DNA from 3 places in the Mesorhizobium sp. AR10 genome. Region 2 is predicted to be linked to each of the others. Evidence: predicted binding sites of a transcription regulator. Region 2 holds the regulator's gene; each other region holds the start of a gene.

The links. Region 2 encodes LexA, which represses DNA repair genes until DNA is damaged. Its sites were predicted from a motif close to TGTTCNNNNTGTGTTCNG; they were not measured.
Region 1: LHFGNBLO_RS08180 (YifB family Mg chelatase-like AAA ATPase) is a predicted target of LexA. The motif match lies at 3,034-3,051, and genes of this name have one in related genera.
Region 3: parE (DNA topoisomerase IV subunit B) is a predicted target of LexA. The motif match lies at 3,777-3,794, and genes of this name have one in related genera.

The regions. Positions count from the first base shown of each region.
Region 1 is NZ_CP080524.1:996,362-1,002,243, forward strand. It holds gene LHFGNBLO_RS08165 (glycosyltransferase family 2 protein) at 1-116, opposite strand, end outside; gene gshB (glutathione synthase) at 345-1,286, shown strand; gene LHFGNBLO_RS08175 (Ig-like domain-containing protein) at 1,329-2,834, opposite strand; gene LHFGNBLO_RS08180 (YifB family Mg chelatase-like AAA ATPase) at 3,145-4,677, shown strand; gene LHFGNBLO_RS08185 (malate synthase G) at 4,957-5,882, opposite strand, start outside.
Region 2 is NZ_CP080524.1:4,193,742-4,199,623, forward strand. It holds gene LHFGNBLO_RS23840 (AMP-binding protein) at 1-1,013, shown strand, start outside; gene kynU (kynureninase) at 1,024-2,271, opposite strand; gene lexA (transcriptional repressor LexA) at 2,744-3,481, shown strand; partial or broken gene LHFGNBLO_RS23855 (ComEC/Rec2 family competence protein) at 3,475-5,882, opposite strand, start outside.
Region 3 is NZ_CP080524.1:3,795,789-3,801,670, forward strand. It holds partial or broken gene LHFGNBLO_RS21825 (FUSC family protein) at 1-1,612, opposite strand, end outside; gene parE (DNA topoisomerase IV subunit B) at 1,653-3,707, opposite strand; gene cpaB (Flp pilus assembly protein CpaB) at 3,963-4,865, shown strand; gene LHFGNBLO_RS21840 (type II and III secretion system protein family protein) at 4,958-5,882, shown strand, end outside.

The sequences.
Region 1 (5,882 bases), 2.9 Mb from region 2:
GATTTCGCCTTGCCGATGCAGATGGCCAGCGTCTCGGCCTCGTTGAGGCACGGCATGAGGATGGTGAGTTCGAGCTGTCTGGCCGAGGCGGCGCGGATGGTTGTGACGGCGTTCATGGTCGTTGTTCCATCGAGGGCCCGGTGCGGCATCTTGCCGGGGAATTCGGCGCTTACCCTTGCACGGCAAGGCTTAAGAAAACGATGACGCGCAGCCTTGCCTTGTCTCCAATGGGCGGAGAGGCCGAGCCTGCGGCCGGCTGATCGCAATCTTCAAAATGTCGCGATTGGCAGACGCGCGGCGAGGCTGTACAGGCTGTTGCCGACCCGACCTGCCGGAGACCCGCCATGAAGCTGAAAATCGCCGTCCAGATGGACCATATCTCCACCGTCTCGATCGCCGGCGACACATCCTTTGCGCTGTCGCTGGAAGCGCAGCGGCGCGGCCACCAGCTGTTCCACTACACGCCCGACCGGCTGTCGCTGCGCGACGGCAAGGTGTTTGCCCGCATCGAGGAAATGCAGGTCCGCGACGAGAAGAGCAACCACTATACGCTGGGCGAGAAGGTGCGCACCGACCTGTCGGAAATGGATGTCATCCTGCTGCGCCAGGATCCGCCCTTCGACATGAACTATATCACCACCACGCACATTCTGGAGCGCATCCATCCCGAGACGCTGGTGGTCAACGACCCGGCCTGGGTGCGCAACAGCCCGGAAAAGATTTTTGTCACCGAGTTTTCCGACCTGATGCCGGACACGCTGATCACCAAGGACCCACTCGAGGTTGCCGCCTTCCGAAAGGAGTTCGGCGACATCATCGTCAAGCCGCTCTATGGCAATGGCGGCGCCGGCATCTTCCATCTGCTGGAGGGCGACCGCAACCTCGCCTCGCTGCTGGAAATGTTCGGCCAGATGTTCCGCGAGCCCTACATCGTGCAGCGCTATCTCAAGGACGTGCGCAAGGGCGACAAGCGCATCATCCTGATCGACGGCGAGCCAGTCGGCGCCATCAACCGGGTGCCGGCCGAGCATGATTCCCGCTCCAACATGCATGTCGGCGGCCGCGCCGAAAAGACCGAGCTGACGGCGCGCGAGCGCGAGATCTGCGCCCGCATCGGCCCGTCGCTGAAGGAGCGCGGCTTTATCCTTGTCGGTATCGACGTCATCGGCGACTACATGACCGAGATCAACGTGACGTCGCCGACTGGCGTGCGCGAGGTGCAGCGTTTTGGCGGCGCCGACATCGCCAGCCTGTTCTGGGATGCCGTTGAAGGGAAGAGGCGCTAGCCTACTAGGTCCATGTAACCAACCGCGCCCACAGATCCGCGTCTAGACCACAAAGAAGTCGTCCGCGGTGAGCCAGGTGCCCGGGTCCACAGTGGCGAACTGGACAGCCGCCGCTCCGCCCGCCCCGTCCTCATCGAACAGCAGAGCGCCGATCGCGTCGTCGTAGATGATGTGGTCGCTGTCATCGACGGCTTTATTGCCGACCGCGAAAACCGCAGCGAAAAGCGGGCCGGCCGACAGCCCGACGAATACGGAGCTGTCCAGCCGGAACACATCATCAGGCGCATCGAAGTCGTCGATACTGTCGTGGTTCGCCGGTCCAACTGCGTCGAACACGAAGACATCCCGCCCCGCCCCGCCGGCCAGCCGGTCGCGGCCGGCACCGCCATTGAGGATGTCGTCGCCAGCGCCGCCGCGCAGGTCGTCGGAGCCAGCGCCGCCGTCGAGAAAGTCGTCGCCAGCGTCACCGCGGATGCCGTCCGTGCCCGCACCGCCACTTATCTGGTCATTGCCGGCGTCGCCCTTCAGCCAATCGGTGCCCGCGCCGCCGATGATCGTGTCGGCGCCGGCGCCGCCGAACAGCTGGTCATGGCCGGCGCCGCCGTCGATCGTATCGTTGAACGGGGTGCCGGTGATGCGGTCGCCGCCGCCCAGTGCGGCGACGAGCACGGCATGATCGTAGCTTTCATAGCTCACGATGTTCGTGGCGTCGGTCAGCGTGAGGGATTCGGCCGGCGGCGTGACCGTGATCGCAATCGTCGCCACATTACTGTTTCCCTGGCCGTCCGTAGCGTAGACCGTAAAGCTGTCGGTGCCGACGAAGCCGGCCGCGGGCGTGTAGTCGAACAGATTGTCGCTCAGAAAGTCCGCATGATAGTGCAGGCTGGTGCCGTAGTGACCCTGGTGAAACGGGTAATGGTTGCCGTCGAAATTCGTGCTCTGCTCAAGGCTGCCGTGGTCCGGCCCGTCGACGACGACAAAGCTCAAGAGATCGTAGTCGGCATCCGCCGCGCTGAATTTGATGTCGTCGAGAAATTGCCCCTGCGAAACCGACACATTCAGATTGGCGGCCGTGGGCGCATGATTGACGAAGGTGTCGGGCTGAAGCGCGCCGCCTTCCAGGATGATCTGATGCTGACCGTACTGGGTGTTTTCGCCGCCGAAATATTCGTTCGCCCCGATCCATGTCACCGTCAGGCTGTCGGGACTGTTGGCGTTGACCGAGACGATCCGCGCCGACAGGAAGGCCGCCTGGTCGGACACGCTGCGGATAAAGTTGCCTTCGTTGTCGAAGACCTGCGTTTCCACTGTCGTCCAGGTCTCGGTCCTGCCCTCATGGGTGAAGCTGGTGATGGTGAAGAAGCCGTCGAAGACATCGACCGAAGCCAGGTCGATCCCACCGAACGGGAAATCCGACTTTGCTCCTATCGGTCCGATCACGTCGCCGTCGGTTTCCGTGATGCTGAAAAGGACCGCGTCAGGGCTCGGATTGGGGTTGTCGGGTTCTTCCCATACGGTGAGCTCACTGCCATTGCTTAAGGTCGGCATCTGTCGATCCTCGCTTTTGCGCTTGGACGCGCTGCGGATGCTCCCCGATCGCAACGATAACATCGTACGCGCGTCGGATCGGTGACAAACCCAACCGCCCTTCGCCTTCTTCCAATGTGGTTAATTATGTCTCTCGGACGGATGGAGTTCATTGGTCAGCCGGCAAGCAGAGGCTGGGCGACCGCGCTTCGACACTGCATGTTCCTGTAATGTTCTTGCTTAACTCAGAAATCTGTGGTTGTCTTCACCTGACGTCGCTCACCGCCCGGTCGCACCGGCTTTGGGCGAACCTGTATCCGGGGGCATAAAAATGGTGGCGCGGGTTCGCACGGTCGCTTTCCAGGGCATCGAGGCCGTGCCGGTCGACGTGCAGGTGATGATCGCGCCGGGCAAGGTCAACATGCACATCGTCGGCCTGGCCGACAAGGCGGTGGCCGAAAGCCGCGAACGGGTGCAGGCCGCACTCCATGCCTCCGGCCTGTCGATGCCGTCGAAGAAGGTCACGGTCAATCTGGCGCCTGCCGACCTGCCCAAGGAAGGCAGCCACTACGACCTCCCCATCGCGCTCGGCCTGATGGCGGCGCTCGGCGCCATTCCGGGCGACATGCTGGCGGGCTATGTCGTGCTTGGCGAGTTGTCGCTCGACGGCACCATCGCCGCGGTCGCCGGCGCGCTGCCGGCGGCGATTGGCGCCAATGCCGAGGGCAAGGGCCTGATCTGCCCGTTCGGCTGCGGGCCGGAGGCGGCGTGGGCCGGCAAAGATTTCGACATACTGGCGCCGCGGAGCCTGATTGCCATCGCCAATCATTTTCGCGGCACGCAGGTGCTGTCGCGGCCGGAAGCCGGCATCCATGCCTCGGCGCGCGACCTGCCTGACCTCTCCGACATCAAGGGCCAGGAGAGCGCCAAGCGGGCGCTGGAGGTGGCGGCAGCCGGCGGTCATAATCTGCTTATGGTCGGACCGCCAGGGTCCGGCAAATCTATGCTGGCGCAGCGGCTGCCGTCGATCCTGCCGCCGCTGGCGCCGAAGGAGTTGCTCGAAGTCTCGATGATCGCCTCGGTAGCCGGCGAACTCGGCGAAGGCAAGCTGACCGATCGGCGGCCGTTCCGCGCCCCGCATCATTCGGCGTCGATGGCGGCGATGGTCGGCGGCGGCCTGAGGGCGCGGCCGGGCGAGGTGTCGCTTGCCCATCACGGCGTGCTGTTCCTCGACGAGTTTCCCGAATTCACGCCGCAGACGCTCGATGCGCTGCGCCAGCCGCTGGAGACCGGCGACTGCATGATCGCGCGCGCCAACCATCGCGTCACCTATCCGGCGCGCATCCAGCTGGTCGCGGCGATGAACCCGTGCCGCTGCGGCATGGCCGGCGAGCCGGGCTATCGCTGCCTGCGCGGCGAGCGCTGCCGTACCGACTACCAGGCGCGCATTTCCGGCCCGCTGCTCGACCGCATCGATCTCAGGATCGAAGTGCCGGCGGTCTCGGCCGGCGATTTGATCCGGCCTGATAGGGCGGAGAAGAGTGCTGCCGTGGCGTTGCGCGTGGCGCGCGCCCGCACCATCCAGCGCGAGCGTTTTGAGCGGCTCGGCGTCACCAGCGCCACCACCAATGCGCATTGCTCGCCTTCCGTCATCGAGGAGATCGCCATGCCGGATGCCGCCGGCCTTTCGCTGCTGAAAGATGCCAGCGAAAAGCTCGGCTTTTCCGCGCGCGCCTATCATCGCGTGTTGAAAGTGGCGCGGACGCTGGCCGATCTCGAGGCCAGCGAGACGGTCGGCCGCATCCATCTGGCGGAAGCGATTTCCTACCGCATGAGCTCGGAGCGGGTGGCGCAGGCGGCGTAAAGCTGGCCCCCTTCTCCCCGTTTACGGGGAGAAGGTCCCGGCAGGGGGATGAGGGGCGGCGCAGGCGCTCGTCCAGCCAGGCGCAACCACTCATCCGCCTTCGAGGGTATGCGGCGCTGCGCATAACCCGATGACCGCCGCGCTGCCCCTCATCTGGCTGCCGCCATCTTCTCCCCGTTCACGGGGAGAAGGGCGCTCTCACCATCGATTTCGCCAGTCGCTAGCACCTCATGCGCGTGACGTGCCAGCTCACGGCGTTGCTCGAAACAAACGCTGGCGCTACACCGCCTTCTCCCGAGCCTTCAGCTCCAGCCTCCGCGCATGCAGCACCGGCTCGGTGTAGCCATTGGGCTGGACGCTGCCTTTGAACACCAGGTCGCAGGCGGCGAGGAAGGCTATGGAGTTGTCGAAGTCGGGCGCCATCGGCCGGTAGTGCGGATCGCCGACATTCTGCCGGTCGACGATGGCCGCCATGCGCTGCAGGGAATCCATCACCTGGATACGTGAGCAGACATCGTGGCGCAGCCAGTTGGCGATGTGCTGCGAGGAGATGCGCAGCGTGGCGCGGTCTTCCATCAGGCCGACATCGTTGATGTCGGGCACCTTCGAACAGCCGACGCCTTCCTCGATCCAGCGCACGACATAGCCGAGAATGCCTTGCGCGTTGTTGTCGAGTTCGCGCTGGATCTCGTCGGGCGTCCAGTTCGGACGCACCGCCACCGGCACCGACAGGATGTCGTCGAGCTTGGCCTTGGGCCGGCTTTTCAGCGCTGCCTGCACGGCGTGGACATCGACCTTGTGATAGTGCGTGGCATGCAGCGTCGCCGCCGTCGGCGACGGAACCCAGGCGGTGTTGGCGCCGGCCTTGGGATGGGCGATCTTGTCGGTGAGCATCGCCGCCATCAGATCGGGCATCGCCCACATGCCCTTGCCGATCTGGGCATGACCGGCCAAGCCGCATTCCAGCCCGGTGTCGACGTTCCAGGCCTCGTAGGCGGAAATCCAGGCGGCCTGCTTCATGTCGCCCTTGCGGATCATCGGGCCGGCTTCCATGGAGGTGTGGATCTCGTCGCCGGTGCGGTCGAGGAAGCCGGTGTTGATGAACACCACGCGGTCCTTGGCGGCGCGGATCGCCTCCTTGAGGTTGACGGTGGTGCGCCGCTCCTCGTCCATGATGCCCATCTTGATGGTGTTTTTCGCCATGC
Region 2 (5,882 bases):
CCGGCACGACGGGAGTGCCCAAGGCGACGATGCATTTTCATCGCGACCTGCTGATTATCGCCGACGCCTATGCGCGCGAAATTCTCGAAGTGACGCCGGACGACATCTTTGTCGGCTCACCGCCGCTCGCATTCACCTTCGGCCTCGGCGGGCTCGCCATCTTCCCGCTGCGCTTCGGCGCCGCGGCGACCTTGCTTGAGCAGGCGACGCCGCCCAACATGGTCCACATGATCGAGGCCTACAGGGCGACCATTTCCTTCACCGCGCCGACCGCCTATCGGGCGATGCTGAAGGCGATGGATGAAGGGGCCGACCTGTCGTCGCTGCGTGTCGCCGTTTCGGCCGGCGAGACGTTGCCGGCGCCTGTCTTCGAGGAGTGGACGCGAAAGACCGGCAAGCCGATCCTCGACGGTATCGGCGCCACCGAAATGCTGCACATCTTCATCTCCAACCGCCTTAGTGACATGAAGCCTGCCTCGACCGGAAAAGCCGTTGGCGGCTACGAAGCGCGCATCGTCGATGACAAGATGCGCGAGGTCCACCGCGGCACGACAGGCAGGCTCGCCGTGCGCGGTCCGACCGGCTGCCGCTACATGGCCGATGACCGCCAGAAGGACTATGTCCGCGACGGCTGGAACCTCACCGGCGACACTTTCGTGCAGGACGAAGACGGCTTTTTCCACTTCGCCGCGCGCTCCGACGACATGATCGTCAGCGCCGGCTACAACATTGCCGGGCCGGAGGTCGAAGCGGCGTTGCTCTCGCATGCCGACGTCGCCGAATGCGCGGTGATCGGCGCCGAGGACGTCGAACGTGGCCAGATCGTCGAAGCCCATGTCGTACTCGTGCAAGGCGTCGTGGCGAACCAGGAAACCGTCAAACGCCTGCAGGACCACGTCAAGGCGACGATCGCACCCTACAAATACCCGCGATCGGTGAAGTTCACCGACGCCTTGCCGAAGACGCAAACCGGCAAGATTCAGCGCTTCCGGCTGCGCGCGTCGAAAACCTAACCCTACGATCTCAGGTGACGGCCGCCTTGACGGCGAAGCGCGCATCCTTCCAGGCGCCGGTGCGCAAGATGTCTTCGAGCACTTCGACAGCCCGCCACACATCGGTGTAGCCGACATAGAGCGGGGTGAAGCCGAAACGCATGGTCGACGGCGCACGGAAATCGCCGATCACGCCACGTTCGATCAGCGCCCGCATGATTTGGTAGCCGTGCTCGTGCATGAACGAGATCTGGCTGCCGCGCATGGCGCCGTCGCGGGTGCTTTCCAGCGTGAGACCAAAGGCGCCGCACTTTGTCTCGACGAGTTCGATGAACAGGTCGGCCAGCGCAATGCTCTTGCTTCGCACTGCCGCCAGGTCGACATCGTTCCAGATGTCGAGCGCTCCCTTGAGCGTGCGCATCGACAGGACGGGCTGGGTGCCGCACAGAAACCGGCGGATGCCGATGCCGGCCGCGTAGCCTTGCTCGAAGGCGAAGGGCCGTGCATGGCCCCACCAGCCGCTGAGCGGCTGGGTGATATCGGCAAGATGGCGCTCCGCCGCGTAGATGAAGGCAGGAGCACCCGGGCCGCCGTTGAGGTATTTGTAGGTACAGCCGACGGCGAAATCGGCATTCGCCTTGTCCAGTTCGACCGGCATGGCACCTGCAGTATGGCAGAGATCCCAGACGATCAGCGCGCCGGCCTCATGGGCTCTGCGCGTCAGCGCCATCATGTCGCGCAATTCGCCCGACTTGTAGTTGACGTGGTTGACCAGCACCACGGCGACGCGTTCGTCGATCAGCTTCTCGATATCAGGCGCGTCGACGCCGGCGAGGCGCAGCACAGTGCCTTCTCGGGTCGAGACCACACCTTCGGCCATGTAAAGGTCGGTCGGAAAGCTGTCGCCCTCGGCGACGATGATTGACCGCCCCGGCCGCATTGCCATGGCGGCGTGCAGTACCTTGTAGATGTTGATCGACGTCGTGTCGCAGACCACTGTCAGCCCAGCCGCGGCGCCGATCAGGCGCCCGAGTTGGTCGCCGAGCTCAAGCGGCATGTCGAACCAGCCGGCCGTGTTCCAGGCGCGGATGAGATCGTGCGCCCATTCTTCGGTCGCAGCCTTGCGCAATTCATCGAAAGCGGCATGCGAAGCAGCCCCCAGCGAGTTGCCGTCGAGATAGACCACCCCTTGCGGCAGGACAAAGCGGTCGCGCATGGCGCGCAGGGGATCTGCGGCATCCATCGCCTCGATCGCCGCGAGATCGGGAATTCCCACCATGTTCAGTCTTCCTTGGTTGGTCGAAAACGGTTTCCGGTGTGCCAGAGAGCCAACCTTTAGAAAAGCCCGCGACAGACGCGAATTTCCAGATCGCGTACGGCTCTCCCCTCGAATGCGCCAACACCGACATGGTTAACCAATCGTTGGCGTTTTGGCTTCGTTTCGTTCACGGGAGATCAGACGAGAGTTTGATCAAGGTGTGACGGATATTGGCTTCTTTTGCCGGCTGGCCGACTGTACCAATCCACGCCTGCAAATAGCATGTATCGCGTAAACATAAACGAATTCAATGAGATCAGGCCCATTGCAATGAGAGGCGGTGGGGGATGGAGGCGTTGTTCGAGCGCCCGATGGTTTCCGCTACCCTAACTTATTCATTAAACTTTAAACGGTTGCGGAACACAACTGGAACAGATAGTGTTTGTTCTGGGTTTGTTTTTCTGATTCTGGTTTCAATCTCCTGGGGGCCGCCATGCTGACGCGCAAGCAACATGAACTTCTGATGTTCATCCATGAGCGGCTGAAGGAAAGCGGCATTCCGCCCTCGTTCGACGAGATGAAGGAAGCGCTCGACTTAGCCTCCAAGTCGGGAATCCATCGGCTGATCACGGCGCTGGAAGAACGCGGCTTCATTCGTCGGCTACCCAATCGCGCGCGCGCCCTGGAAGTGCTGCGCCTACCGGACTCGATTGCGCCCGGTCTCAACGCAGCGCGCAAATTCTCGCCAAGCGTCATTCAGGGCAGTCTTGGGCAGGGCGGCCTGGGGCGGCAAATCAAGCCGGCGCCGTCGCGCATGCCTTCGGCCGGCAATGACGACGATGTGGTTGCCGCAGTGTCCATCCCGGTGATGGGACGGATTGCAGCCGGCGTGCCGATCGACGCCATCCAGCACCAAACGCATTCGATCTCGGTGCCGCCGGACATGATCATGGGCGGCGAGCACTATGCGCTGGAGGTGAAGGGCGATTCGATGATCGAGGCCGGCATTTTCGATGGCGACACGGTCATTATCCGCAACGCCGACACGGCAAGCCCCGGCGAGATCATCGTGGCGCTGGTCGACGATGAGGAAGCGACATTGAAGCGGTTCCGCCGCAAGGGCGCCTCGATTGCCCTTGAGGCCGCCAACCCGGCCTATGAAACCCGCATTTTTGGTCCGGACCGGGTCAAGGTGCAAGGCAAGCTCGTCGGGCTGATCCGGCGCTATTGAGCCGGCTGGACGACTGATCTCTCGGGCTTTTGGTAGGGCGGCAGGCCTCTCGCCTCGCGCGAGAACTTTCGTTGGACGTGCCAGGGCCGATATGGCTTCTCGACGGCGAAAGTCGATCTCTGCCGGGCCGATTGCCGATTGCGGGTCGAAGAAGACGGCGGCGCTGCCCGAACGGGCAAGCTGCCGCTTGTTGACGATGAGGACCAGCGGATTGCGGCAAGGGTCGTAGGCGGTAGCGTCATTGATGATGATCAGGGTCGCGAAAGAACAGGCTTTCCATGCGTCCTTGCGGTCTTCGACATACGCAACGATCGCACCGGATGGATGCCGGGCGAGGCATAGTCCGGCCTTGCAATAGAATGGCGACCCCAGCGGCAAGCCGGCCGGGTCGGCGATGTCGAACTGCGCGTCTCCTCTTTCGAACGTCTCCGGCTCGACAATGGTTGCCGACGTCAGCGCATGTTTCCAGTTGTCGGTGGTGAATTCGTTCGAACGAACCCGGTTGACGGCAAGTTCACCGCCGCCGATCGGCAGCGCCACCAGATGGGCGTCCTCCGAAATCAGCACGTCGGGCGTACGTGTCTCGGAAATCGTCAGCAGTCCGGCGATGGCGAAGGGAAGTGCCGCAAGCCTAAGCCATGTCGTCGCCATGGTGGCGATGATCAGGGCGATCGTCGTCAGCAGCACCGATTGCAGCGAAATCAGTCCGACCGCATCGACCGGCGACCGCGCGGAGATCCACCCCGATATTGCGATCATCGCGGTCAGCCCCTTGCCCATCACATAGAGGAAAGGCCCATCGGCGCCGAACGGCATCGCCAGGGCACTGAGAACGGCGAACGGCATGACGACGAGCGAAACGATCGGCATGATGGCCAGGTTGGCGAACAGGCTGAGCGGCGACACACGCTGAAAATGCCAGATGGCGAAAAGCGCGGTGGCGCTTGCGGCGATGATGGAGGTCATTGCCAGACCGCCCATCCCCTGCACGAATTTTCGTGTGACAAAGCCGAGCGGCGAGCGTCGCGGTGGCGGCGCGGTGGCCTTGCCAGCGCGATAGTCTGACCAGCCGGCATAGGCGCCGACGAGGGCTGCGGTCGCGGCGAACGACATCTGGAAGCTCGGGCCGACCACCTCGTGCGGCGACACCAGGATAACGGCGATGGCCGAGATCGCCAGATTGCGCATGGTGAGCGCGGCACGGTCGAACAGCACGGCGACAAGCATGACCGCCAGCATGATGAAGCTGCGCTCGGCTGCGACGACGATGCCGGAAAAGACGAGATAGGCTGCGATGGAGACAAGCGCCGTCGCCGCTGCGTATTTCTTGACCGACCGGCGCGAGGAAAAATCCGGAAACAGAGCGAAGGCGCCGCGCAGCAGCGCCATGATGGTGCCGGCGACCAACGCCATGTGCAGGCCGGAGATGGAGATGATGTGGTAGATGCCGGTGCGCCGCATCGCCTCGTTGATCTCTTCCGGGATGCCGGCACGCACGCCAACGATGAGTGCCGCGGCAATCTCGCCTTCGGCACCGCCGACTTGAACCCGGATGTGGTCTGCGATACTCTCCCGCGCATTTTCGATCGCGGAAGAGACGCGCGCCGAAAACGGCGGCGCGCCTTCGGAGGGGACGATTTTCGGATTGCCGAGGAAAAAGCCGCTGGCACCGATGCCGGCGAAATAGCTGTCGAAGGAGAAATCGTAGCTGTCCGGCCGCACCGGGCCGGTCGGTGACAACAGCCGGACATAGCCGGTCACTACGGAACCGGCGGTCATCTCAGGGGGTATTTTTCGTGCCGAAAGCCTGACACGTTCCGGTGCATAGCGCAGCTTCGGCCGGGCGGTCGAAATCACGTCGATGGTCAGTCTGATGCGGCCATTGGCCATCTGATCGAGGCTGACGACACGGCCGGTCAGCCGCGTCTGGATTTCCGAACCAAGCATCTGCGTTCCGGCGCGCCAGGTTTCGACCTTGGCGGCGAGCACGCCGAGCCCGCACAGCATCACCACGATGAAGCACAGATGCGTTTTGGGCCACGACCGCGAGACAACGGCACAAAATGCCATCAGAACCACGACGGCGATGGGCTGCGCAAAGCCCGGCTCGTTCGTCAGCGAGAAATAGAAGATCACACCGGCCGCCAGAAAAACCGGCACCAGCAGGAAGGCGACGCCGCGGTCGAGTTCCGTGCCAGCGGCCTCGATGATGCTTTGGCGAAAGCTGGGCAATGAAAGGCGGCGGAGCCCTCTGCGGAAGCGGAAAACCGTTCCGGAGCTCGGCGCCGGCTTGGGACCATCCGGCGGCAACGGTTGGATACCGGGGCGCGGTGCGGGCAACAAAACCGGCATTTGCTCGGCATGCGGGATTTCGGCAAACAACGAGCGTTCGCTGACGCTT
Region 3 (5,882 bases), 400 kb from region 2:
ACGATGCGGTTGATGGTGACCCAGGGATCGGCGGGCAGCACGACGACGAAGACGCCGGTGGCCAGCAGGATACCGACCAGGATCGATGCCGACTCGGCGAAGAACGGCCAGGGGGCATAGGTCATCGCCTGATGCGGGCTCAGGAACGCGAGGAAATTGATGGCGAAGGCGGTCGCGACGCCGACATAGCGTGGATTGGCCATCGCCAATGCAGCCGGTACCATGATCGGCACGACGAAGAGCGTGAACCAGCCGAAGCCGGGCAGGGCGGGAAGGGCGACCTGACCGACGAGGAACGCAAAGGGCAGGGCCAGCAATGTTCCCTTGAAGAAGCCCAGGCCGCCTGGACAGGGTCGGGGCGAGCGGCGAACAGGCTGGAGACAACGGCGACCAGAATGACTGTGCCCGCCGCCTCGGACCATTTCGTCGTCAGCCAGAAGGCGGCGACCAGCAGCGTGGCCAGTGCGGCACGCACCGCGTTGCGCCAGGCCGCATGGTAGTCGCGGTGGGCGACCAGCGCCGGCTGCTGCCGGTTACGGGTGGGGCGGGTGACGGGAGAGCGCAGCGCATCCAGGCCTCGCAGCACTTGCTTCAAGGCCTCAGCGAAATCGGCGGCAATGGTGAGGCGAGTGACGGTGCCAAGCCTGTCGTCGCCTTGCACTGTCGACAGGTCAGGCGTCTGCCGCGCCTTGGCGGCGATCGCGTCGAGCCGCGCCACCCAAGGTGTCGTGTCATCCAGCGCGCCCGGTTTGACCGCGAGTTCGCCGACAAAAGCCTGCAACTCGGTGCGCACGGGAATGAGCGCCGCATTCTTCGGTGCGGCATGGGCGTGTAGCGCCCTTGCAGCCGACAGCGCCGACAAAAGCTGACCGATGGTGCGCCTTACTGGATAGGCGCGCGTCGCGAAGCTTGGCGCTTCCAGCCTCGCATAGGTGCGCATCTCGCCGAGTGTCTGGGCGTCAACGATCAGTTTTCGGTGCTGGTCGGCAAGCATTGTCGCATCGCCGCTGGAGAAGGCGCCGCCGGCATAGGCGGCAAGGTCGAGAATGCTGCGCTTCAGCCTGGCGATAATGGCGTCGGCTGCCAGTTTCGGCAGGATCAGACGGCTGGTCAGGCCGGCGCAGACGATACCGAGCACGATTTCCGCACAGCGCGCGACGGCAAGATCGACGACGAGATGCGGCTGTCCGAACGCCGGAAGACCGATGATCATCGCGGTATAGCCGGCAAGGGCTGCGCCATAGGCTTCCGGGTTGCGCAGCAGCGACGAGACAAGCGTGCAGAGGCCGATCCAGACCGCCAGCGCGGTGACGAGAAGCCAGGGGCCGGTGCCGAAGACAGTGGTGATGCCGATCGCCGCCAGCCCGCCCGCCAGCGTGCCGAGCAGCCGGTAAATGCCTTTCGCCAGCACCATGCCGGCGACCGGCTGGGCGACGATGAACACGGTCATCATCGCCCATTGCGGGTGGTCGAGCTTGAGGGCGTAGGCGGCCAGAAGCGCGATCAGCCCAGCTGAGACGGTCCGAAGAGCGAAAATCCAGTCCGAGCGCGTCGGTCGTGTCAGGCCAGCGGCTCTCGTGCCGATATACTCGTTCAGCCGCGCCCAGGTCACATGCTCGTCTCCTAGAACGGCAAACTAGAATAGCGGGCGTTCAGATATCCAGCACTTCCGTCTCGGCGAATTCGGCGCGTTCCTGGATGAAGCGGAAGCGGGCTTCGGGTTTGGTGCCCATCAGTGCGTCGACCGCATCCTTGGTCGCGGCCTCGGCATCGATGACATCAATCCGGAGCAGCGTGCGCTTCTTCGGATCCATGGTGGTTTCCTTGAGCTGCGCGGCCATCATCTCGCCCAGACCCTTGAAGCGGCCGATTTCGACCTTGCCGCGCCCGGTGAACTCGGTGCGCAGCAGTTCGTCCTTGTGGCCATCGTCGCGGGCATAGGCGACCTTGCCGCCTTGCCGGATCGAGTAGAGCGGCGGCACCGCCAGATAGAGATGGCCGCCACGAACCAGGGCCGGCATTTCCTGGTAGAAGAAGGTGATCAGCAGCGACGCGATGTGGGCGCCGTCGACGTCGGCATCGGTCATGATGATGACCCGGTCGTAGCGCAAATCCTCGTCGCGGTACTTCGATCGCGTGCCGCAGCCGAGCGCCTGGATCAGGTCCGAGATCTGCTGATTGCCGGCCAGCTTGTCGTTGCCGGCGCTGGCGACGTTGAGGATTTTTCCGCGCAGCGGCAGCACCGCCTGGCTGGCGCGGTCGCGCGCCTGCTTTGCCGAGCCACCGGCCGAATCGCCTTCGACGATGAACAGTTCAGCACCAGCCGCGGCGTTCTGCGTGCAGTCGGCGAGCTTGCCGGGCAGCCGCAATTTGCGCACCGCGCTCTTGCGCGACACTTCCTTTTCCTGGCGCCGGCGCACCCGCTCGTCGGCGCGTGCGATCACCCATTCGAGCAGTTTCGAGGCTTCCTGCGGATTGTCGGCCAGCCAATGGTCGAACGGGTCGCGGATGGCGGTCTCGACGATGCGGATCGCCTCTATCGTCGCCAGCCTGTCCTTGGTCTGGCCGACGAATTCCGGCTCGCGGATGAACACCGACAGCATGCCGGCGGCCGAGATCATCACGTCTTCCGAGGTGACGATCGAGGCGCGCTTGTTGCCGACCAGGTCGGCATAGGCGCGCAAGCCCCGAGTCAGCACATTGCGGAAGCCGGCCTCGTGCGTGCCGCCTTCGGCGGTCGGAATGGTGTTGCAATAGGAATTGATGAACCCGTCGCCGCCGAACCAGGTCACCGCCCATTCGAGCGAGCCATGGCCGCCCTGCTTGTCGCTTTTGCCGGCAAACATTTCGCGGGTGACCTGGAACTCGTCACCGAGCGAGGCCTTCAGATAGTCCTTGAGGCCGCCTGGAAAATGGAACTCGGCCTTGGCCGGCGTCGTGTCCTTTTCCTTGATCAGCGACGGATCGCAGGTCCAGCGGATCTCGACGCCGCCGAACAGATAGGCTTTCGAGCGCGTCATGCGATAGAGCCGTGCCGGCTCGAATGCCGCACCCTTGCCGAAAATCTGCTCGTCGGGATGGAAGCGGATTTTTGTGCCGCGCCGGTTGTGCACTTCGCCGAGCTGCTCCAGGCCGGTCACCGGAACGCCGCGCGAAAATCTTTGCCGGTAAAGTTGCCGCCCCCGCGCGACTTCGACCTCGAGGTGGTCCGACAGTGCGTTGACGACGGAGACGCCGACGCCGTGCAGACCGCCGGAAGTTTCATAGACCTTGGAGTCGAACTTGCCGCCCGAATGCAGCGTCGTCATGATGACTTCGAGCGCCGGCTTCTTGAATTTCGGGTGCGGATCGACCGGAATGCCGCGGCCATTGTCGGTGACCGACAGATATCCGTCGGCGGAAAGCTCGACATCGATGAAGGTCGCGTGGCCGGCGACCGCCTCGTCCATCGAATTGTCGATGACCTCGGCGAACAGATGGTGCATCGCCTTGTCGTCGGTGCCGCCGATATACATGCCGGGCCGGCGCCGCACCGGCTCAAGCCCTTCCAGCACCTCGATGTCGGCCGCGCTGTAGCCCTCGCTGCCGTCGCGCGTTGCTGCCGGACGCTTCGCTGCCTGCACCAACGGGTCTGCCGGGCGCGGCGTTGCGCGAGCCGGTTGCGGCTGCTTGTCCAGATTGCCGAAAAGATCGTTGTTGTCGTCCATGCCTGGCTGGATTCCGATGCTGCGAATCACTCTCCGATACTGCCACGCTTTTGAGGCGCAAGCGACGGAGGTTCCCGTTACGTTCGAGGGATTTGCCCTCTTACCCTAAAACCATTCGATAACCAAGCCGGCGGAAATAGGTCGAACGCAGCCGGCCACGATTCCTGAATCTTTAACAATGCTGCCTAGCGTGGGTCCAACAAAAGAAAAGACCACAGGTGCAGGGGTTTCGGTGTGAGGGGCAAGGCCATAACCATGATCGGCATCGCTGCCGTTTTCGGGGCGATCTCGATTTTTGCCGCGGACTTCTGGGTGAAGAGCCAGGCGAAGGCCAACGTCGAAGAGAAAACGGCGTCGATCTCGGTACCCGAGGCACCCAAGGTCGAGTTCAAGACCATTGTGGTGGCGAACGCGCCGCTGCGTTACGGCATGGAACTCGACCGGGCGCAGCTCATCGAAATCCCGTGGTCGCAGGATTCCGTGCCGCAAGGGGCGTTCACCACCGTTGATGCGTTGCTTGCCGACGGCAACCGCGTGGTGCTGTCGCCGATCGAGGTCAACGAACCGGTGCTGCTCTCCAAACTGTCCGGGCCGAATGGCCGCGCGACGCTTTCCAACATGCTGTCTCCCGGAATGCGGGCGGTGACCATTCGCACCGACGAGATCGCCGGTGTCGGCGGTTTCGTGACGACGGGCGACCGGGTCGACGTCGTGCTGACGCGTGACGCGGGCGAAATCCAGGAAGTGGCCAAGAACGCGCAGGGTGCTGCCGGTTCGACCATCACATCCGAAATCGTCGTCGCCGACGCCAAGGTGCTGAGTGTCGGCCAGGGCGCCGACGAGCGCCAGACCGAACCGCAGATCGCCAATTCCGTGACCATCGAGGTGACGACCGACGGCGCGCAGAAAGTGGCGCTGGCCCGCACCGTTGGCACCTTGTCCTTGTCGCTTCGGTCTTCCAGCGAAGGCGGCGACGGTAAGGACGGCGTCACCACCATTTCATCCTTCGGCGGATCGGTCGCATCCAGCACGGCCGCGGCCGGCTCGCTGTTCGACGCTGTGACGAAGGAGCCGGAGAAGCCGAAGTTCAAGACGATCATCGTGACGCGCGGCACGCAGGCCGAGGAATACCAGGTTCCTTCGCGGGACCAGAAATAGCAGCCAGTGGGGACTGGGCGAGGGACGGGACAATGTTGGGGCTGAACACATATAGGATGACGGGACGGCTGCGCCTTGTGCGGGCCTTGGCAATGGCAGCTTCGCTGGCCGCGGTCGGGATGCTCGGCTTTGGCGCGCCGGCGAAGGCGGGCAATGACATCGTCTATGTCTCGTCGACCAAGAATGCGTCGATCAAGGTTGCCAAGGGCAAGCCGAAGACGATCATGACCAGCGCTGCCTTCTACCAGATCGTCATCGGCGATCCGGAGATCGCCAACGTCAATCCGCTGACCGACAAGTCCTTCTATGTGCTCGGCAACAATCTCGGCACCACAGGCATCGCGTTGTTCGACGAGAACAAGCAGCTTGTCGGCACCGTCGACATAGAGGTGACCCTTGACACCGACCAACTGGCCAGCACCATTCGCGCCAGCGTGCCGGACGCCAACATCAAGGTTGGGTCCGCCAACGGTCGCGTCGTGCTGTCGGGCGAGGCGGATGACGCGGTCGCCGCCGAAAAGGCGAACAAGATCGCGACGCGCTTTTCCGGCAACGAGGAGGTGATCAACTCGGTCAACATCTCGTCGTCGCAGCAGGTTCAGCTCAATGTCCGCTTTGTCGAGATCAACCGCCAGGCCGGGCAGGACCTCGGCGCGAAATACAGCGCCAATTTCGCCTACGGCATCGGCGGACGGGATATCACGATCGACCCTGGCACGGTGCCGGGGGCGGGAACAGGCGAGATCATCGGCAAGCTACTGTCGAATGGCGTTTCGATCGACATCGCCATCAAGGCGCTGGAAGAACGTGGCCTTGCCCGGCGGCTGGCTGAGCCGAACCTGATCGCCCGCTCGGGCCAAACGGCGAGCTTTCTCGCCGGGGGCGAGTTCCCGATCCCGGTCTCCGAGGACAACGGCAAGATCTCGGTCACCTACAAGAAATATGGCGTCAGCCTGGATTTCACGCCGACCGTGCTCAAGGACGGGCTGGTCAGCCTGGACATCGCACCGGAAGTGT